DNA from 3 places in the Paenibacillus sp. Y301 genome. Region 1 is predicted to be linked to each of the others. Evidence: predicted binding sites of a transcription regulator. Region 1 holds the regulator's gene; each other region holds the start of a gene.
The links. Region 1 encodes Rex, which represses fermentation and respiration genes when NADH is low (regulators of the CRP and FNR family bind a similar motif). Its sites were predicted from a motif close to TTGTGAAATATTTCACAA; they were not measured.
Positions count from the first base shown of each region.

Region 1 (7,811 bases):
ATTACTCCACACCCCCAGAACTGCTGGATCACGAGGTAAAATGATGAATTTACTTGCTTCTCCCTCAGTTAAATTAATATATACATTCGTATCATCCATTTCAGTTGTCACTTTCACGGGCGAACTTTTTTCCATTTCCTTCAATTTATCTACAATCTCTGTATAACGTTTATTCTCCATCGCCTCTGCCACTGGGAACATAGCCTGATCCCAGAAATCATCGATGGTTTCCGTCGAGTGATCAACAACATCCAATTGAAGTGACCGTTTACCAACGATAGATTTGCCTTCAGTCATTAATTCATGAACTAATCCTGGTAACCGAGTTCCTGGTTTAATATCTAGTTTCACTACGACCTCATCGCGGGTAATATCTAATTGAGCATTATTCACTCCGTCATAATCTGTCACTATTTTTTGTAGAGGACTCTGAAGAGTAACTTGTTTATGAACAAACCATCCGCCAAACAAAAGCGAACTTGCGATAACAACTGTCAATGCAATTGGCATTACTCTTAACTTCATATAACAGCCTCCTTCAATATCCATTGATGTCTAATTACTTATGATTTAATTGAATTGATATACAATTACGTATACCACTAGTACACAAATTAGTATATCACATTGAATATACTATTTCGTCGAAAAATTATGGATATATTTAAAATTCTATGTGAATATTCAAAAAAAACTGACGAAAGAATCATTCTTTATAGAATAATTTCGTCAGCTTTTATTTGGTGAATCGTCATTTTTATCGATTGGGTAATGTATATTGTTCTCCTAATTGTGTTCCATCACTGAATCTATAGAATCGATAGTAGTAATGATCTTTCTCTTTGTAAAAGAGTTGCCACACAGGGGTCCCATGAAACAACCCGAGCTGTAAACGAATCTCATCAATGTTTGGAAGATCACTCTGAATAATAGCAGTAATCTGTCTTTCAGATAATCCATCCTTTATAAATTCGCTATGCACAGACCCAGATGTTTCGTCTACGTTGTACTCATCTGTGAATGGAACCCACACGATAAGAGCTTGATCATCCTTATTTTTACCTTCGATGACCCAGACTACATTATCCCACACCGATTTGTCCGTTTTTGTGACTTTCACTAATTCGGTTTGTTTCTTTGCTGCTGTAATAGCGATGTCTTCCTGGCTCCATTGGTCCTTCATAACATATATGTAATAACGATAGAGTCCAAACAATACAACCACACAGATTGCAATTCCTAGTAAAATCCATCTCTTCTTGTTCTTCTTCAACCTGAACTTCCTTTCATCAGGAATAGCCTATCATCTTAGCGGTTTAATAAGCCTTCAAAAGATGACTGAGCTTCACGATGAATCCGCTCTTCATCCATAGTAAGACAAGCCCCATTCTTTACAACTTGTTTGCCGTTAACCCACACATGCTCTACATCTTTACTACTTGCAGAGTAAATGGAATGTGAGATGAAGTCTGTATGTGGTAGGAAATGAGCCTGATCGGTATTTAATGCGATAAAGTCTGCTTTCATACCTGGTGCCAATCTACCTATGTTTTCTAGAAATAGAGATTTGGCTCCATAACTAGTACCCATTCGAAGTGCTTCAGCAGCAGGAATTGCTGTTGGATCTCCTGAAATACCTTTGTGAATAAGCGCTGCTAGACGCATTTCTTCAAACATATCTAAATTGTTATTGCTCGCTGGACCATCTGTTCCTAAGGATACAGTTACGCCTGCCTTCAATAGATCTGTGACCCGTGCAATACCACTTGCTAACTTCAAGTTGCTTCCTGGGTTATGTGACACGCCCACTTGATGGGCAGCTAATATGTCAATTTCTTCATCTGTCAAATGTACACCATGAGCGACAAGAGATGGACGTGTGAACATGCCGAGTTTCTCTAAATGTTGAACAGGTCTAAGACCATAATCAGTCACATTCTGTGCCACTTCACTCAGCGTCTCAGACATGTGTGTATGCATCGGAAGATCTAGATCATGCGCTGCCTGTACAAACTTCTCAAAAAAGGATGGAGGACATGTGTAAGGCGCGTGCGGGGACATCATCGTAGTAATACGTCCTTCTGCTTGACCGTTCCAATCTTTTGCAAAGGCAATCGCTTCTTGAAGTTTATGTTGTTGCATTTCTTCTGAACAGAACCCAATAACACCTCTTGTTAGTACCGCACGAATACCCGATTCTTGCACTACTTTAGCGACTTGATCCATATGATCATACATGTCTAGAAAAGTAGTTGTTCCACCTTTTAACATTTCCAATACAGAGAGCGATGATCCCCAATAAACATCTTTTGAGGTAAACTTCTCCTCCATTGGCCACATTTTTTCCTGCAACCACACTTGGAGAGCTAAATCATCACCATAACCTCTTAGTAATGACATCGCCGCATGCCCGTGTGTATTCACAAGTCCAGGTAAAAATAGAAGATGCGTACCATCAACGACGGGGATATGATCAGAATCAGCTGGTTTGTCCTCGCCAATATACGTTATAAGGTCATCTTCAATAAGCATATAGCCCTTTACAACGGATTGTTCATTATTCAGAACAGCAAACGTACCATTCTTAATGATCCATTTCTGTGTTTGATTGTTCACTGTCATGTGATTCTTCCTTTCCATTATCCAAATAATAAGCAAGACTAAGCATATCCGTTGTGAAATCAGCTGCATGAATACGAACATCCGCTGGAGCTTTCAACACAACAGGTGCAAAATTCAAAATCGCCTTAATCCCAGCTTCTATTAACTTATCTGCAACATGCTGTGCTTCTGTTTCTGGAACCGTAATAATACCTATTCTTATATTTTGTTGCTTAATGGTATCCACTAGATCCTCCATAGGTTGGACCTTTAACGTATTAATAACGGAACCTACCTTGGGAGCATACGAATCAAAAACAGCGATAATCTTTAAATTTTCCTTTAGATAAGCATTGTAATTGGATAAAGCATGACCAAGATTACCTGCACCTATTAGAACCACATTGATTTGTTGATCGAGATTCAGGATATGACCAATCTTCTCAATCAAATAGGCCACGTCATATCCTATACCTTTACGTCCGAAGTCTCCAAAATAAGCGAGATCTTTACGAATTTGTGCAGGATTCAAATCGAGTTTTTGACCTAACTCCTGTGAAGAGACAGTGGCTACTTCACGTCTCTGAAGATCTGAAAGATAACGCAGATATACAGGTAATCTGCGTACAACAGCTTCTGAAATTTTTTCAGATTTCATTCTTGCTCCCCCTAATTATTAACTCTTTAGGATCCTTCTTCAAGAAGGATCCCTTTCACTTAACCACTCTGAAATCCGTGGAACCATTTGATTGGTCGGCATATGCTCCATCTTAGGACCAGGTAATGAATACAGGAAATGTTTGCCGTAATATGATTCGATTACTCGCGTATCATATACGATTACAATCCCCCTATCATTCGCAGTACGCACTAACCGACCAAATCCTTGTTTGAACCGAATGACCGCTTGCGGAACCGACAGTTTCATGAATGGATTTTTCTTTTGTTGCTTAAGAAGTTCACTCTTTGCTTCAACCAAAGGATGGTTCGGTGGCTGAAATGGTAGTCGAACAATGGCCAAACAAGTCAGTGCTTCACCGGGAATATCGACACCTTCCCAGAAGCTACTTGTTCCTAACAGTACCGATGCACTACTGTCTTGAAAACGACGAATCAACTTGCTTCGACTTCCAGTATCAACACCTTGGCCGAGTATCGTTATATCACTTGAGGACAGTTCATTACGTAATGGTTCATAAACTTGACGAAGCATGCGATAGGATGTGAATAACACTAACATACGTCCATGCGTAGCTATAGCTGTGTCAGCTAACGACTTCACCAGCGTCTCTACAAAAAGAGCATCTCCTACACTTCCCTTAACACTTGGAAAGTCACGTGGAATCACGAGCAATGCCTGATCACGATATCGAAAAGGCGAAGGTAGCTGAACTGTTACAAGTCGACCTTGATCTGATGCTTCTTGTAAGCCTAGATTTTCAATCATATACTGAAAGGATTTCTCGATAGATAACGTTGCTGAAGTTAGAATAATACTCTTCTTTTTATCGAAGAACACTTCCTTCAACTGCTTGCTTACATCGACAGGCACGGCATACAATTGTAGAGATTTGCTACGAAAATGTCCATTAGCCTCCATCCAGTAAACATTGCCTAAATCGTTAAGCGCCATGAACATGTGAAGATCTTCGCGTTCACTCGATAAATCCTTAATCAGACCGCTTATGTCCGTTATCAGACTATCTGAGTTGAAATCGTCTAGTTCTTTAATGTCGTTCAACATTCTCTCCGATTTACGAATGACCTCTCCAAGCGTTACGTATATTTGATTCTCAATTGCAGACAAGAGTTCCCAATCCTTTGGTTTCTTTGTAGGTTGCAATCGAAGCACGAATTGTCCAGTCTCACCAGGTGCTGCATCACTTCGCTCGGGAAGAAGAGCAAACAACATATCATTCAGTCGGTCCCAGTGCTCCTTCACTTCAATTAATTCGCCACTCAATATATCGATTGAAGTTATCCAATCCGAAGCCTTTTCATCATGTGAAGAACGAAGTTGTTGAATTAACGCTGGAAATTGTCCATTACGATTATCTTTATACAGTCTTGTAAGTGTATGGACGACGGTGAAATATTTCATATGAAGACCTAAATGCTTACCTGCCACGTCTTCTAAATGATGTGCTTCATCAATAACTAAGTGCTCATAAGCAGGTAATAATTGATGTCCAGCTTTAACATCCGTAAATAACTTAGAGTGGTTCGTAATAACCACATCAGCAATTCCCGCTTCATGCTTAGCACGATGATAATAACATTTACGGAACCAAGGGCAGGCACGGCCAAGACATGAATCAGAGTCACTAGAGACGGTTTCCCAGAAATCTCCGCCACGCCCTCCAAGATTCAGTTCTTCATCATCACCGTTCTCCGTCTGTGCTAACCATACAATCATCTGTGCGGCTAAGATTACATCTTCTTTAGGATTAGCGAAGTCTCTCTTGTTTATTTTATGTTCAAATTTTCTCAAACACAAATAATGCTGTCTCCCTTTGAAAATAGCCGCTTTAAATGGAAAGGGAACGACCTGAGTCAGTAATGGAATATCTCGTTCCCTTAATTGTTCCTGAAGGTTAATGGTGTGTGTACTTACCATGACTTTCTGCTCATTTTTCACACTCTGATAAATGGCAGGAATTAAGTATCCTAACGATTTCCCAGTGCCCGTCCCTGCTTCAATTAGAAGATGCTTATCATTCGCAAGTGCATTCATCACTTCACCAAACATCATGCTCTGTGATTCACGCGGCTCATATTGTGGCATAATTTCTCGAAGCCGTTCTTCAATATTCTCAAGGAATCGCGGGAAATCCATGGATTTCAGAGGATTATCATCTGCATCATTACGCGGTGTTGAGATATCGATCCAATCTTCTACGGCTAGAGCCAATTGTCGGTAAAAGGTATGACTCTCAAGGTCCTGTGCGGGTTCACTTTCCTTCTCACGACATAGACCATCGAAATACCAAGCTAAATCACTATCCTCATCACCAAATAACTCACTCAACCTTTGAAGTGTAATCAATGGTAAACTAATCAATTCATCCAGACATTTCAATAATACATGCGCTGTTGCTAATGCATCACTGTCGGCCTGATGGGGTCGATCGTGCTGAATACCAAATTGTGTAGATACCAGACCTAATTGGTAAGTGGTTAACGATGGGAAACAGATTTTCAGGAAATCTATCGTGTCCAGTATACGACCGTTGTATGGTAAATAACCACATCGATCAAGTGCATTTTGCAAAAAATTAAAATCAAACGAAACATTATGCCCGACTAATACCACATCATCAAGCATGGGAACTAACTCCATCATCATCTCTTCTAAAGAAGGAGCGTTCTCAACATCACTATTGGTTATACCTGTTAAATTAGAAATAAATGGCGGGATTGGAATCCCTGGATTAACATAAGACCCGTAAACACGGGATATCGATTGATCTTCTTCGATTATGGCAAGTCCAACTTGAATAATTTCATCGGCGGACTGGTTGCCTGTTGTTTCAAAGTCCAGTACGGCAAATTTCATGTTTAAATATTCCCTTCAATCCAGTCTCTCTAACAGCATAACAGAAGATCAGAATTTATTCATCAAGTAGACCCAGCTAAGCCATCATTTTTAAAGGACGGAAGAAAAGGCGATACTCCGTCGCTTTCGCAAGTACGGGCATCGCCTTAATTTGAGTCAATACTAAATTAATGAAATGAGCTGACTTCCATACTGGAGTTGACCGCGATTTTGATTGCAAACTTGCAGATTAATAAGTGGATCAGGTAAGCTCGGATCATTTTGTAAGGCTAATGTGAAATATTCCTGGGCTTTCCCCGTATCCGCAAGTTTAGCTTGAATACAGCCTAATGCATTGTAGATCATAGCTTTCAACTTCTTATGCTCCGCCAGTGGAAGAATCCATTGGAAATGTTCTAAAGCTTCTGTCGTTTCCTCCAAATGAAGGTGAGCCATCGCAATATACATCCGAGCAAGTAAACTGTCTGGATAATCGTAGACGATCTGAGAAAATTGCTGTATAGATTGACGATACATCAGTAACTTATAATAACCCTGTCCTCTAACAAAAGAATCCATTCCCATCTCAGGGGTGTCCCCTAAAGGAAATACAGGTGGAAGCACCGTATGTTCTCGGAACGTACTCATTTTGTCTTCAAAGGCTAACCACTCCTCAATTATCCCATCGCTCATGGCCTTAAGCATATTCCATCTTTGAATCAATAGCTGCTTTTGGGACTCTTGCGCGGTTGGGTAATGCTTGACAATTTCCCCTAACATGTGGTTCATTTCAGCGAATACATGTTGAAACATGGCCTGCATCCCACCCTTAACCATAATGAAATCAGTGCGTCTTCCTGCTTTCATTTTTTGTTGAAGTGGTCCTTTTCATGCGCCATCCCATACATTACATAATATGTTGAGAACTCTTACCTAATTATTAGCGAATCGTTGCATGTACTTCTTTATCCATTAACTCAATCGGTTGATTCTTCTCATCTACAAATACTACCGTAGGTTTGTGAGAAGCAAGTTCCTCTTGAGAAATCATCGCATATGAAATAATAATAACTGAATCTCCAGGTTGAACTAATCGAGCTGCTGCGCCGTTAAGACAAATAACGCCAGTTCCACGTGGACCAGGAATCACATACGTTTCTAGACGAGCTCCGTTGTTATTATTTACAATCTGTACTTTCTCATTCTCAAATAAATCTGCTGACTCCATTAAATCTTCATCTATGGTAATACTACCTACATAATTTAAATTAGCTTCCGTGACCGTTGCACGGTGGATCTTGGACTTCATGATATGTCTATACAAGAGATAATACCTCCTTTGGAGTGAATAACATATTGTCTATAAGTCGCGTCTTTCCAAACTTCACAGCCACAGCCATGATAATTTGCCCTGTGATATCAGTCAGCAGAATATCTTCGTTCACACGATTTAATTCTGGAAAGGTTAGCACCTCAACATAATCAATAACAGCCATCGGTGAAGCACCAATTAAATTCACGAGCTTCTCACGAACCACAGAGGTCTTAACAGCCATTTCATCATTCAATGCATCCATAACAACATGTAAAGAGCGAGAGAGCACCAAAGCCTGTTTACGTTCTTCTGAGCTTAGATAAACATTTCTTGAACTGAGTGCCAATCCATCTGCTTCAC
Region 1 covers NZ_JCAIUL010000001.1:520,946-528,756, reverse strand. Annotated here, with positions in the region: gene AC1D69_RS02630 (hypothetical protein) at 1-525, opposite strand, end outside; gene AC1D69_RS02635 (AAA family ATPase) at 1-2, opposite strand, end outside; gene AC1D69_RS02625 (cell wall elongation regulator TseB-like domain-containing protein) at 758-1,273, opposite strand; gene AC1D69_RS02620 (amidohydrolase) at 1,309-2,622, opposite strand; gene AC1D69_RS02615 (redox-sensing transcriptional repressor Rex) at 2,585-3,259, opposite strand; gene dinG (ATP-dependent DNA helicase DinG) at 3,299-6,157, opposite strand; gene AC1D69_RS02605 (tetratricopeptide repeat protein) at 6,320-6,949, opposite strand; gene panD (aspartate 1-decarboxylase) at 7,077-7,460, opposite strand; gene panC (pantoate--beta-alanine ligase) at 7,453-7,811, opposite strand, start outside.

Region 2 (7,811 bases), on a different contig from region 1:
TGAAAGAGATTGAACCAACCCTTGTACAAGTGTCCAAAGAACATACAATACCCCATCCGTCATTTGGTGGACTGTGTGCGGAGGAATGGTTTCTGCTTGTTGAAATGCATTACCGTCATCATCTTCTGCAGCTGGACCGTTTAAAACAAATGCTCAGCGTGAGTTAGACCACATAAAGTTCATGCACAACAAAAGACGAAGCCAACGTAATCGATGGCTTCGTCTTTTAATTTATATACCTTAAAATTGATTCATTTTCTTGTACTGCTTATGCTTTTTCTTCAACCGTTTTCTTCGCTTTCAAGGGCATAAACAATGTGATGATAAACGCGACGATGGCTAGAATCGTCATGAAGTAATAGGCATCACTTGCCCCTAAAATGGATGAAAGGGATTTAAGTAGCTCAGTAGCAGTTGAAGGGTTATCCTGCATCACTGTTGCTGCATGGCTTGTTGACTGCACTGTGTAAATGGTGATTACGACAGCCGTACCAATCGCTCCAGCAATTTGGCGAACGGTATTATTCACTGCTGTACCGTGCGTACCAAGTTGTTTGGGTAATGCGTTGAGTCCCGCCGTATTGAGTGGCATAGTGATGAAGCTTAACCCAATCCGAAGACCGATCGTACGAATCATTAAATACATATACGTTGTCGATTCAGATAAATCTGTTACGGCCCACATCGATGGGATAATAAAGATTAACCCAATAATAAAGAGTGGTTTCGCACCAAAGCGATCGTATAGTTTACCAGTGACAGGTGACATAAACGCATTCACAAGTGCACCTGGTAGTAATAAAAGTCCTGCATCAAAAGCTGTGAATCCGCGACCTTGTTGTAGATAAATAGGTAATAAGATCATATCTGCGTACATCATCATGGTGACTAATACATTTATAAGAGATGTCATCGTAAAGATTTTATTTTTAAATACAGATAGGTTTAACAGTGGATCATTGGACTTAATTTGTCGAATACAGAAGATACCCGTTACAATGATCCCAATCACTAATGACAGTATCACAATGATATTGTCCCAACCTTTACTACCCGCACTACTGAATCCGTATAGAATGAGGCCAAATCCGATAGTTGATAAAAGAACACTAAACACATCAAGCTTCGCTTTCGACGTTTCGGATACATTCACTAAATATTTCATTGCCAGCAAAATGATAATGATGACAAATGGTATTATGCCGATAAATAACCAGCGCCAAGAGTGATATTCGATGACAAATCCCGCAAGGGTTGGTCCAATAGCAGGAGCAAATATCATCGCCAGACCAAGGAGTCCCATGGCACTACCACGTTTTTCAACTGGGAAAATCGCAAGAACTACACTCATCATGAGTGGCATGATAATCCCTGCACCCGCAGCTTGAATCATACGTCCAGCTAGTAGCATACTAAAGTTGGGTGCCGCTGCACAAACAATAGAACCCACTAATAGAAATAGCATGGAGCTTATGAATAATTGACGCGTTGTAAAACGTTTCATTAAATAGGCTGTAGTAGGAATCATTATTCCGTTGACAAGCATAAAGCCCGTTGAAATCCATTGTACGGTTGTTGCCGATACTTGAAATACGTCCATTAAATTACTTAATGCGACATTTAATAGCGTTTGATTCAAAGTGGATAAGAAGCAACCAATGATAAAAATGGTTATTAATATCTTTTTATTTATTTTTTTATCGTCTTCTTGCATAGATGTGAAAACCTCTCTTCATTGCTTTTTCGACATAGTGTCAATAAAATAGATCATATCAGTATTTAAGAAAATTGCCTATTTACAATTTATTTAAAAGTGTTGACTAATCGACAGAATCAATTGATTTGTCAATGAAGTAAACAATAATCGATAATAGAGGGATGAAATGTCTACCCATAAAAAAGAAGATCCACGTACCATTCGTTCAAAAAAGATGCTAAAAAATGCGGTTTTTTCCTTATTAGCGGATAATATTGAAATCTCTCAGTTGACCGTTCAGAAGATTGCGAACTGTGCAGAACTAAATCGTGCCACGTTTTATTTGCATTACGAGGATATTAATGACTTATTACGCCAGATTGTACATGAAATCTTTGATGATCTATCTATGAAAATGGAACCATTATTACAAGTGAAGAGTAGCACCCAACAGGACCAGTTAGTAACCTTTTTGGATTGTATTTATGAATATCGAAAAGTGTTTGGGGTATTGATTGAGAACAAAGGATTCAAAAACAACTTGTTTAATTTAATAAAAAGCACGATAGAAAGGCGTAGAAAAATGAGAAATATTAAACTTACGAAGGAAGAGGTTTCGGTTGATATTATAGCATCTTCACTCTTGGGTATTATTATGTGGTGGATTAAGGATGGTACTCAATTTAGCTCAGAATACATCGCAGGTCAGATTACCTTGATGTACAACAAGAGGCATATGTAAGGAACTTATTGTCTTTAAATAAGATGTATATGATGAAATCTGAAAAGCTAAAAACCATGTCGGGTGTATTTACCCAACATGGTTTTTGTCGATCGCGGTATCATATCGGAGATAGATAACATCTCTTTTTGAAAGTTATATAAGCGATTCTGCTTTTATTTGGATGGTGGATGTATGTACTTGGCTAGCTTCAAGTAATTGGATACCTTGTCCAATGTTCAACCCATTTACTGGAGCCATCCAAGGTTCAATACATACAAAGGATTTTCCTTGCAATGCCCATAACACCATATACTGATATACATCCTCAGAGGTGATTGTCACTTTCAGCTGTCTGGCATGATCAATCATCTCACATTGATTCGATTGTAGTTGATCATAAATGACATTAGACTCGGGTTGATTAAAGTTAAACTTACCCTGCGCCATACTATGGGGTATCATTTCATTGCAATGAGATGAAGGAATGTTTAATTCGAGACGATCTTTATCTGCTACATAGAAATAAGGGTGGTAACCTAAATAGAAGGGCATCACTTTATGATCCAGATTATGAATGGTAGCTTGTATGTCTAGTCCATCCTTAGTAAGTGTATATTGCATGACCAGTCTGAAATGGAAAGGGTATCTCTCATAGGTTTCTTCATTACCTACGATTTCTAGAGTGACTGAAGCACTGTGTTCATCAGTAGACGTATGGATGACCTTAGCTGGTAGATTACGCGCGAATCCGTGTTGTTTTAGATGATAGGCGGTGTCATTGTACGTGTAAGTCTCATCCTCTAAGTAGCTACTAATAGGAAACAAAATAGGATTACCACCGCGTATATTCTTTGAGGTATCCTCTAATGTTTCTTGTTCCAGATAAAAAATGGGTTCATTATTATGTACATATTTACTAATAATAGCTCCCCGTTCAGGGACCACTTCAACATAAATGTTACGCTCCTCATTGGATAGAACATAGGTCTCAAAATGGTCTTGCTTCGTGTAATAAGTAAACATAATCTTCCTCCTCAACGGTAATTATATTAAGAGCAATGACGACCTAATAGGTTCATAAATCATAAACATATTATACATTAAATTACCACACCTCACATTTGATTAATGGTAGAATAGGAGTAGAACAGGAACTGAAAAGGAGTACGATATGGCGGAATTCGTCTATAAGCAAATTATTGATGACCTCAAGACAAAAATCTTTGCCGGACAATTTGCCAACATGAGATTGCCCGATGAGCGCAGCCTTAGTGAAGCTTACCAGGTTAGCCGTAGTTCCGTGAAGCGTGCGCTGACTAAGATGGAGCATGATGGAATTATTTTTAAAAAGCAAGGGTCGGGAACATTCATTAACCCTTTATATATAAAGAATGAATCGATCTTCAATTACGAAGGGTCAAATTTAGGCGTCACCGACAATTTCCATATGCACGGGATCAAACCTACAACCAAGGTACTCAATTTCGAGGTTATTCCACCAACGGAGGAGTTACAGCGTGATTTGTTCCTAGAGCCCCATGATTTTGTTTATAAGATCATTCGCTTGCGGTTGTTTGATGAAGAACCCTTTATGATTGAAACAGGCTACATTCCGATCAAAATTGTTCAAAATCTGAACCAGACCATTATCGAAGGGTCCATATTCAATTACTTGGAGGAAGCCCATAATCTGGCTGTCACCAAGTCGTTTTTATCTATATTTGCAGAGCCTTCCACCGCTACGGATCAAGAACTTCTGCGTCTGAAAGAAAATGAACCCGTCGGGATCATGGAGGGGATTTTTTTCTTGGATAATGGTACTCCATTCGAGTTTTCCCATATGCGATTCCACTACAAATATATGAAATTCAATACGTTTGTCTCGGTGAAAGACTGAAGAATGCTTCGGTCTTCTTTTTTTGGCATAATTTACTGTGATTTATTCATAAAAGAACCTTAAATTAGTAGAAATATGAATTGTTTTTATCCATTATTCATACTATGTTCAATATTTCACATAATTGGACCGTATCAATTTCCTGAAAAAACGTTATGATATAAATATAACAACGTGAAATGTTTCACAATTGAACGTATATAAAAATAGATGGAGAGTGGAAGAAATGGGACTAACAACACAATTGGATTACTCATCTAAAACATATTTAGCTAAGGTCGATGCTTATTGGCGCGCAACCAACTACCTCTCAGTAGGTCAGTTATATTTGAAGGACAATCCGTTGTTACAAGCACCATTACAAGAGTCGGATGTTAAGATTAAGCCTATTGGACACTGGGGGACAATTCCGGGTCAGAACTTTATATATGCGCATCTAAATCGCGTGATTAACAAATATGATTTGAACATGCTCTATATTGAAGGACCTGGACATGGGGGTCAAGTTATGGTTTCAAATTCGTATCTTGATGGAAGCTATACTGAAATATACCCGCAAATCACACAAGATATTCCGGGCATGAAGAAGTTGTTCAAACAGTTCTCTTTCCCTGGCGGTATTGCTTCCCATGCTGCTCCTGAAACACCGGGATCCATTCATGAAGGCGGCGAGTTAGGATATTCGCTCTCCCACGGTGCAGGGGCGATATTGGATCATCCAGATCTAATCTCTGCGGTTGTTGTAGGAGATGGCGAAGCAGAAACGGGGCCATTAGCAGCTTCATGGTTCTCCAACAGATTCATTAACCCAGTGACAGATGGTGCTGTGTTGCCGATCCTCCATCTTAATGGATTCAAGATCAGTAACCCAACGATTCTATCCCGTCAGTCGAACGAAGAAATAACTTCTTACTTCAAGGGAATGGGCTGGGAACCGTTCTTTGTGGAAGGATCAGATCCGGATTTAATGCATCCAGAAATGGCGAAGGTTCTTGATACCATCGTCGAGAAAATCGCAGCCATTCAAAACAATGCACGTGAAAATAATGACCTTACCCGCCCTGTATGGCCAATGCTCGTCTTCCGTTCTCCTAAAGGTTGGACAGGTCCAAAAGAGTGGGATCAAGTACCAAATGAAGGTTCATTCCGCGCCCATCAGGTTCCTATTCCAGTTGACCAAAAAAATATGAAGCATGCACCTGCCTTAATAGAATGGTTGAAAAGCTATAAGCCAGAAGAATGTTTCGATGACAATGGTCGTCTAAAACCTGAAATTGCTGAAATCATGCCTAAGGGTGACAGACGCATGGGAATGAATCCCGTGTCTAACGCGGGTAACCTTATTAAAGATTTGCGGTTACCGGATTTCCGGGATTATGTCCTTGATAACTCCACTCCAGGCAAAGTGATTGCGCAAGATATGGCTGTCTTAGGAAAATACGTTAGAGATGTAGTCAGTCTAAATGAAGATAACCGTAATTTCAGAATCTTCGGACCAGATGAAACGATGTCTAACCGTTTGGCACCTGTATTTGAAGTTACAAAACGTCAATGGATGGACCAAATTATCGAACCTAACGATGAGTTCCTTGCTCCTTATGGCCGCATAATTGATTCGCAATTATCCGAACATCAGGCAGAAGGTTTACTCGAAGGTTACGTGTTAACGGGACGTCATGGTTTCTTTGCAAGTTATGAAGCCTTCTTGCGGGTAGTTGACTCGATGATTACACAACACTTTAAGTGGTTGCGTAAGGCAACGGACCAAGAATGGCGTACGGATATCCCATCGTTAAATATCGTAGCAACTTCTACGGTGTTCCAACAGGATCATAACGGATATACTCACCAAGATCCGGGGTTACTCGGCCATTTGGCAGACAAGAAGCCAGAATTTATCCGTGAATATTTACCGTCGGATGCGAACTCCTTGCTAGCTGTATTTGATACGATCTTGAACGACCGCCAGAAGATTAACCTTATCGTATCTTCCAAACATCCACGTCCACAATGGTTTAGTGCAGATGAAGCGAAGATATTGGTGGATAAAGGCTTGAAGATCATTGACTGGGCAAGTACGGATCATGATGGAGAGCCTGATGTAGTATTTGCTTCCGCAGGAACCGAGCCAACGATGGAGAGCTTGGCTGCCATCTCCATTCTGCATGAGAAATTACCACAACTGAAGATTCGTTATATTAACGTGGTTGACTTGTTGAAGCTGAGAAGTCAGAAGCTTGACCCACGTGGTCTATCTGACAAGGAGTTCGATCACTATTTCACACAAGATAAACCTGTGATCTTCGCTTTCCACGGTTATGAAGGACTCATTAAGGACCTGTTCTTTGATCGTCACAACCATAATCTTCATGTCCATGGATACCGCGAGAATGGCGATATCACGACCCCATTTGATATGCGGGTATTGAATCAAATGGACCGTTTTGACTTAGTGAAGGAAGCAGTGTTGAGCTTGTCAGATGCAGACCAATATACAGCAATTGCGAATGAAATGGATGCTACGATTAAGAAACATCATGAATACATCCGTGAAGAAGGTACTGATTTGCCGGAAGTAGAAAACTGGGTATGGAAAGAATTGAAATAATATTTCTTTATCTAATTCATGTAATTTGAGAGCATGTAGAAGGATCCGCTGAGGGGCGGGTCCTTCTTTTGTATTTATTATGAACATGTTCATGACGATATCCGAGTATAATGAGATTATTGGTTTATTTCAGGAAAATATTACAGAATATTATGCAGAAACCTATTTCGGACAAACACCGTCATTAGTATGCAATAACATGATCTTGGAGGGTGCATGGTGGAAAAAAGAGAAAGATTTACTTATCTTGAACTATTAAGGGGTATCACAATGCTGGCGGTATTGGCGATCCATTCGACGTCATATGCAATCATGGAGCTATCGAAGGATTCATTCCTTTATCCCTTTTATCACATTATTAACACTGCTTCTCATTTTGCCGTGCCCGCTTTTCTTTTCTTGAGCGCACTTCTGCTTTTCTATCACTACGACGACGGTACAAAGCAAAATTGGCTCGTTTTTTACCGGAAGCGCCTGAAGACAATCATCGTTCCCTACTTACTCTGGTCCTTTTTTTATTTAGTTATTGTTATGCATATTCAGCAAATGTCTGTGGGAGAGGGTCTATGGCGTTATGTAAAAGGACTGCTAATCGGTGACAACTACGCCCATCTGTACTTCATCGTTATCATTGCCCAATTTTACTTACTGTTTCCGCTCTTTCATATATTACTTCGGAATAGGTTCGTCAAGAGTCATCCGCTGTTATGCGGCGCCATATTCCAAATTGCCTTTTATATATTGAACCATTACATTTTCCATATGAGCAAGGTTGGTACATTTATCGGATCGTACCTGCTCTATTTATTCTTGGGTGCTTATGCGGCCGGGAAATTCAAAGCAGGGGGTAAACTCTGGCGGCAACGTTCCCTTTATTTCGGATTCG
Region 2 covers NZ_JCAIUL010000006.1:196,078-203,888, reverse strand. Annotated here, with positions in the region: gene AC1D69_RS12840 (DinB family protein) at 1-167, shown strand, start outside; gene AC1D69_RS12835 (DHA2 family efflux MFS transporter permease subunit) at 269-1,714, opposite strand; gene AC1D69_RS12830 (TetR/AcrR family transcriptional regulator) at 1,884-2,438, shown strand; gene AC1D69_RS12825 (aldose epimerase family protein) at 2,574-3,443, opposite strand; gene AC1D69_RS12820 (GntR family transcriptional regulator) at 3,592-4,317, shown strand; gene AC1D69_RS12815 (phosphoketolase family protein) at 4,544-6,925, shown strand; gene AC1D69_RS12810 (hypothetical protein) at 7,017-7,184, shown strand; gene AC1D69_RS12805 (acyltransferase) at 7,196-7,811, shown strand, end outside.
Region 2: the regulator Rex is predicted to act here: its motif matches at 4,490-4,507, upstream of AC1D69_RS12815 (phosphoketolase family protein).

Region 3 (7,811 bases), 190 kb from region 1:
GAAGTCACCCTTTCCGCATCCGCTGTCTTAAAAGTATAGTAATATTTACCCGTTTCCGTTACATCGAACCATGGAATGTACGATTGATAACATCCAATTGTTGTTCACGAGATAATTTAATGAAGTTAACTGCATATCCAGATACACGAATCGTCAACTGTGGATATTCTTCTGGATGTTCCATCGCATCAATCAACTGTTCACGATTAAAGACGTTGACATTAAGATGATGAGCACCACTACCAAAGTATCCATCCATCATGGAAACAAGATTAGATTTACGAGTTTCTTCTTCTTTACCCAATGCTTTAGGTACGATTGAGAATGTATTAGAAATTCCATCCAAGCTATCTTCATATGGAAGTTTAGCAACAGAACTTAATGAAGCCAAAGCACCCTTCTTGTCACGTCCGTGCATTGGGTTAGCCCCTGGTGCAAACGGCTCGCCTGCTTTACGTCCATCAGGTGTAGTACCTGTTTTCTTACCATATACGACGTTAGAAGTAATCGTCAAGATAGATTGTGTAGGTAACGCATTACGATACGCTTTATTCTGACGGATCATTCCCATGAATGTTTCAACCAATTCAATAGCAATGTTATCTACGCGATCATCATTGTTACCATAACAAGGATATTCACCTTCAATGATAAAGTCAACAGCGATTCCTTGTTCGTTACGAATCGGTTTAACAGTAGCATATTTAATTGCACTAAGTGAGTCAGCTGCTACAGATAGACCGGCAATTCCGCAAGCCATAGTCCGAAGAATATCACGGTCATGTAGAGCCATTTCAATTCTTTCATAAGCATATTTATCATGCATGTAATGGATGACGTTCAAAGAGTTCATATAAAGTTTAGACAACCATTTCATCATAGGTTTGAAACGTTTCAGTACTTCATCGTAGTTCAGAACTTCCCCTGTAACAGCTGGGTATTCTGGTCCAACTTGTGCTCCTGATTTCTCATCTACGCCACCATTGATTGCATACAACAAACATTTAGCAAGGTTGGCACGAGCACCAAAGAATTGCATTTGTTTACCAATTTTCATAGCAGATACACAACAAGCTATGCCATAATCATCACCGTAGATTGGACGCATTAGATCGTCATTCTCATACTGAATTGCACTAGTCTCAATTGATACTTTCGAACAATATTTCTTGAATGCTTCTGGAAGTTGCTCTGACCACAATACAGTTAAGTTAGGTTCAGGAGCTGCTCCAAGGTTATATAGCGTATGAAGGAAACGGAAGCTACTCTTTGTTACACGAGTCTGACCATTAACGGACATACCTCCGATGGATTCTGTAACCCATGTAGGATCTCCACTAAACAATTCATTATAGTCAGGTGTACGTAGGAATTTAACCATACGCAATTTCATAACGAAATGATCGACCATTTCTTGTGCTTGTTCTTCTGTCAAAGTACCTTCAGCTATATCACGCTGTACATATATGTCAAGGAATGAAGATACGCGTCCAAGGGACATCGCAGCACCATTTTGTTCTTTAATTGCAGCTAGGTATCCAAAATATACCCATTGGAATGCTTCTTTAGCTGTTTTCGCAGGTTCAGAAATATCGAAGCCATGCATATCAGCCATTTTCTTAAGTTCAGCTAGAGCACGAATTTGTTCTGAAAGTTCTTCACGAAGGCGAATAACATCTTCGTCAATAACATCTACTTCCATTTCATTCAATTCGTTCTTCTTATCTTTAATTAGGAAGTTAATACCATAGAGTGCTACACGACGATAATCACCAATGATACGACCACGACCGTATGCATCAGGTAGTCCTGTAATAATACCCGCTTTACGAGCAGCTCTCATGTCTGAAGTATAGGCATCAAAAACACCTTGGTTATGCGTTTTACGAATATCAGTAAATGTTTTAATAACATCTTCGGATAATTTAAATCCATATGCTTCACAAGCGTCAATCATCATCCGAATGCCGCCTTGTGGTTGAATGGAACGTTTAAAAGGTGCATCTGTTTGCACACCCACAATTTGTTCTTTGTCTTTATCTAGATATCCTGGATTATGAGAAACAATTGTAGCAGGTGTATTAACATCTACATCTAACACGCCACCGTTATCTCTTTCTTGCTTCGTTAAGTCTGATACGATTTTCCATAGATCAGTTGTGTTCTGTGTAGGACCAACTAGGAAAGCTTCATCGCCTAGGTAAGGAGTAATGTTGTTGATAATAAAGTCATTAACATTAACCTTCTTAGACCATTTACCTTTCTTGAACTCTCTCCAACCAGACTGTACTTCTTTCATTTCTTTTTCTGTAACCGACATTTAAAATCCCTCCATCTATATATTTTTATTTTATTTAGAGAAGTGAGCTTGAAGGTTATCTCAAATCTCTTGGATCCTAGAATAAATTCGACATTGTAACTTTTTTCACATTTATTATCGCGTCGTTGCCACATGAAACGAAATCCCCGTATCTACTATTACCCTAGGAACTCTATCCATAATCAATTATACTTCAAATCTTGGAAAACAACTGTGACAAATATCACTTTGGAGGTGATATTTGTCACGTTGGTTTAGAGCAGGTTCCTCTTATTCAAATCTACCGTAGAATGCATCTCTATATACGTCTGCAAGTTCAGTTACTAATGGTAGTTTAGGGTTCGCTGTTGTACATTGGTCTTCGAATGCACGATCTGCTAAGTAGTCAACACCTGATTCGAATTCCTTAGGATCGAATCCTAGTTGTTGGAATGATTCTTCGATTCCCAATGTTTTATTCATTTTACGGATTGCATTAATTAAGCTATTTACGCCTTCTTCTGTTGTGCGTGCAGGTAATCCTAGGATACGAGCAATTTCAGCATAACGTTCGTCAGCTACAAAGTGTGAATATTTAGGGAACGAAGCGAACTTCGTTGGTTTTTTCGCATTGTAACGAATAACGTGAGGCAATAGAATTGCATTCGTACGACCATGTGCTGTGTGGTATTTACCACCCCACTTATGAGCTAAGCTGTGGTTAATTCCTAAGAACGCGTTAGCGAAGGCCATCCCTGCAATCGTCGATGCGTTATGCATTTTCTCACGAGCCAATTTGTCGCCTTCCAATGCTGACTTCTCAAGATATTGAAATACCAATTGGATCGCTTTGATCGCAAGACCATCCGTATAATCGTTAGCCATAACGGATACATAAGCTTCAATCGCATGTGTTAGTACATCCATACCTGTATCTGCTACAGCAACGCGAGGTAGAGAGTAAACAAACTCAGGATCTACGATAGCAACATCTGGAGTTAACTCATAATCTGCTAAAGGATATTTCGTATGTCCATTATTCTTATCTGTGATAACTGCAAAAGATGTAACTTCAGAACCCGTACCAGATGTTGTTGGGATAGCTACAAACTTCGCTTTTTTGCCTAGTGATGGATATTTATATATACGTTTGCGAATATCCAAGAATTTTTGTTTCAAACCGTTGAAATCAGCATCTGGGTATTCATAAAATAACCACATTGCTTTGGCAGCATCCATCGGTGAACCACCACCAAGTGCAATAATACAGTCAGGATTAAATCTATTCATCATAGCTGTACCACGACTTACTGTATCTGTAGATGGATCTGGTTCTACTTCTGAGAACACTTCAATAGCAACAGGAACTCGACGTTGACGAAGGTAGTGTTCAACTTTCTCAACATAGCCTAGTTTTACCATCATAGGGTCAGTGATAATAGCTACACGAGTGATATCAGGCATTTGGGCAAGATACTGAGTTGAACCTTTTTCAAAATAGACCTTGTTCGGAATTTTGAACCATTGCATATTCACAGTACGACGAGCCACCCTTTTCACATTGATCAAATTGAGTGCTCCTACGTTAGATGAAACCGAGTTTTTACCGTAAGATCCACAACCTAATGTCAATGATGCTAAATTTGTATTATAAAGATCACCAATTGCTCCATGTGTCGAAGGTGAGTTGACTAGGATCCGGCATGTTTGCAAGCGAGCCGAGAACTTCATAATAACTTCTTCATTATTAGAATGAATAACAGATGAATGTCCCATGCCGCCAAATTCAACGATTTCAGCTGCACGTGCAATTCCTTGTTCAGCATTCTTCACTTTATAGCAAGCAAGTACTGGACTTAATTTTTCAGCAGACAATGGATACTTAGTACCCACACCTTCAATTTCAGCTACCAGAATCTTCGTTCCAGCTGGAACTTGAATGCCAGACATTTCAGCAATCTTCACTGCAGATTGACCAACAATCACTGGGTTAACAGCACATTTCTCTGTGATCATTGCACCTGCAGTTAACTTCACAACTTCTTCTTTATTTAAAAAGTAACAATTATTAGCGATCATCTTTTTCTTCACTTGATCGAAAATAGGTTCTTCTATTATAACAGCCTGTTCAGAAGCACAAATCATACCATTATCGAATGATTTAGAAAGAATAAGATCCGTTACCGCTTGATCGATATCAGCACTCTTTTCGATAAAGCAAGGAACATTACCAGGTCCTACACCAAGTGCTGGCTTACCGCAACTATAAGCTGCTTTAACCATTGCTGAACCACCGGTTGCTAAGATCATTGAAACACCAGGATGATTCATTAGGATGTTTGTTTTGTCCATTGTAGGTTCTTCAATCCATTGAATACAGTTAGCAGGAGCTCCGGCTTTCACTGCAGCTTCTACAAGGATTCTTGCTGCTTCACTACTACACTTTTGAGCGGATGGATGAAAACCAAAGATAATTGGGTTACGAGTCTTAATAGAGATGAGAGCTTTAAACATCGTTGTTGAAGTTGGATTAGTTACAGGAGTGATACCCATGATCGTTCCGACTGGCTCAGCAATTTTTTGGAAACTTTCATATGCATTATCTTCGATAACGCCCACTGTTTTTTCATTCTTTATTCCGTGGTAAACATATTCTGTTGCGAACATATTCTTAATGATCTTGTCTTCATAAACACCTCTACCTGTTTCTTCCACTGCTAATTTTGCAAGATACATATGTTGGTCTGAACCCGCGATAGCCATAGCCTGAACAATTTTATCAATCTGTTCTTGATCCATTTCCATGAATGCTGCTTGAGCGACATTAGCTTTGTCAATCAAGGACTGAATGTATTCCTCTGTTCCTTGTTTCTTATCTTGGACTACTTCATTTTTAACTGCCATTTCTCTCAGCTCCCCTGAAAAATTTGTTTATCTATTTCTTGAATTCATCATAACATAACTGTCGAATGATTCATAGTGAAAACTTTCACAATCTTTAATTTTTATTTGATTTGTTTTCAAAAACGCTTACATTTATATTTATAACTTATTATTCATCTTTATGTATTTATTGGTTTTTATTTGTTCCTTCTACTATTTAAACAATTTAAGCCTAGATAAATCAGGCATCTCTTCTATGTTTCATCATAAAATAAGCTTCAAAAAGTGAAATTTATCACAAAGTTTTTAAATTCGCCACTTTTTAATGCTTTAATACTCCCACAAATGTGATTTTTAACGGTATAATTAGTTTAAAATTTACTGAAAATTAAAGACAAGGGGATAACGAATATGAAAGAACATCTTAATGTTATCGAAGCCCATGGAAATACGAGCTGCTTTTCCGAATCGAATTTTAATCGTCTATTAGTTAGTATGAAAGACCGCATCGTTCCTGAAGGATCTCATCTTTTCTGGGAAGGTGATTTCTCGGATAAGCTCTATTACATTAAACGTGGCCGCATCAAATTAACTAAATCTACTGACGAAGGTAAAGAACTTATCCTATATATGTATCAAGCAGGCGATATGGTAGGTCAGGCTGATCCATTCTTTAGCACCAAACACAGCTTTAACGCTGAAGTACTTGAAGAGAGTGAGATCGGTGTTATTGAACATAAAGATTTAGAAATACTAATCTGTCAGCATTGTGAATTCGCTATTGATTTCATGAAGTGGATGGGGATTCATCATCGTTTAACACAAACGAAATTCCGTGATTTAATGCTATACGGTAAACCAGGAGCTCTCTGCTCTACCCTTATCCGACTTGGTAACACTTACGGAGAAGAACAAGGGGATAATGTTATTATCAACAAGAAAATTACCCATACCGATCTTTCCAATATGATTGGTGCCACTCGTGAGAGTGTCAATCGGATGCTAAGCGATCTGCGTAAAAAAGATGCGATCGAATATGACAGCGGCATGATTGTTATTAAGAATCTTTCTATGCTTCAAGAAATTTGCCACTGTGAGCTATGTCCAGACGAAATTTGCCGGATTTAGTTCTCATGTTAAAGAAAGTCCTTCCTCTACAAGAAACCTCTTGTGGAGGAAGGACTTTCTTTCTTCATAAGAACACTTCAGATAGATAACCATCATAACAAAAACGACAACCGATACGGAGCAATTAAGACTCCCTTCGACTGTCGTTTTTGTGATATCTAATATAATTAGACCACTTGCTTAATAATATTATTTCTTTTTATTCCGAACAGGTGAAATGAACCAATAAGCCATGCCCACGAACAGTCCACCACCAACAATATTTCCTAAAGTAACCGGGATCATATTATGTAACCATCCAGCTATAGATATTGTTTCAGGATGATTCGGTAATAAAGTAGCTATACTCAATAACGTCATATTAGCCACGCTATGCTCATAACCACTTGCGATAAAGGCAAATAGACACCACCAGATGAGAATTAATTTAGCGACTTCCTCTTTTGCTCGCATCGACATCCAGATAGCTAGACATACTAGCCAGTTACAAAGAATTCCTCGGAAAAATAACTCCATGACGGGGAGATTCATCTTTTTAGCTACAGCTGTAAAAATAAGGTGTTCCGCAGGGATATCTTTAAATAGGCCGGCTCCTAAAACCAATAAACAAAGTACCAAAGCACCTAGTAAATTACCTATAAATACGATGCTCCAGTTCTTAAGGGTATCCTTCACCGTTGTCTTCCCTGCTAATGTACTCATCGTAAAGAGCATATTATTCCCAGTAAATAACTCTGAACCCGCAAAGATGACCAAAGTCAGTGCAATTCCGAACGAGCCTCCCATAATGAGTGATTGGAATGGAGACTTTATTGCAGCTAGTGGGGCACCTAATGAGAAAATAAGGATAATCCCTATTCCCACATAGGCGCCAGCTAATGCAGCAGCTATTATATAACGAACTAAACTTTCATTCATCTTTTCTTTTTTCTTAACCGCTGTCTCCACCATGGTCTCTACACTTTGTGTATATATGTGGACCACCTCCTGGTATATCTAATGTCTATAGTAGTTACTTATAAAATCCAATTTGAATATCTCTATTATTTACAATAACAGGATAGGTCACAACTTGCCCAGAGTCTGGAGCTTGCACAGCTCCAGTCGTTAGGTCAATCTTCCAGTCATACAAAGGGTCATATATATAATGACCCGATATAATTCCTTCCGCTAATGGTCCGCCCTTAGGATGTGGAGATTTATTTGCCAATGCGTAAATGTTCCCATCCGAAGTCCGGAATATAGCAATCTCCTGACCTTCAATAATAACAACTCGACCTACCTGTACTAAACACTCATCTAGCGAACCAACAGAATAATATTGTGTTGTCATTTCCATTTGATCCATCTCCATTTCTTTCAAAAGCTCATGTGTGTTATTGTACAGAAATTATTGATTTTTGGTTTTCATACAAAGCTTTACGTGTTTTTTCATCATGAAGCATTTTTGCCCATGGTTCTTCTACTTGTTGTAGTGCAAGTTCAATTCGTTTAACGAGCT
Region 3 covers NZ_JCAIUL010000001.1:330,524-338,334, reverse strand. Annotated here, with positions in the region: gene pflB (formate C-acetyltransferase) at 59-2,320, opposite strand; gene adhE (bifunctional acetaldehyde-CoA/alcohol dehydrogenase) at 2,591-5,203, opposite strand; gene AC1D69_RS01595 (Crp/Fnr family transcriptional regulator) at 5,594-6,310, shown strand; gene AC1D69_RS01590 (formate/nitrite transporter family protein) at 6,500-7,285, opposite strand; gene nirD (nitrite reductase small subunit NirD) at 7,323-7,649, opposite strand; gene nirB (nitrite reductase large subunit NirB) at 7,687-7,811, opposite strand, start outside.
Region 3: the regulator Rex is predicted to act here: its motif matches at 2,414-2,431, upstream of pflB (formate C-acetyltransferase).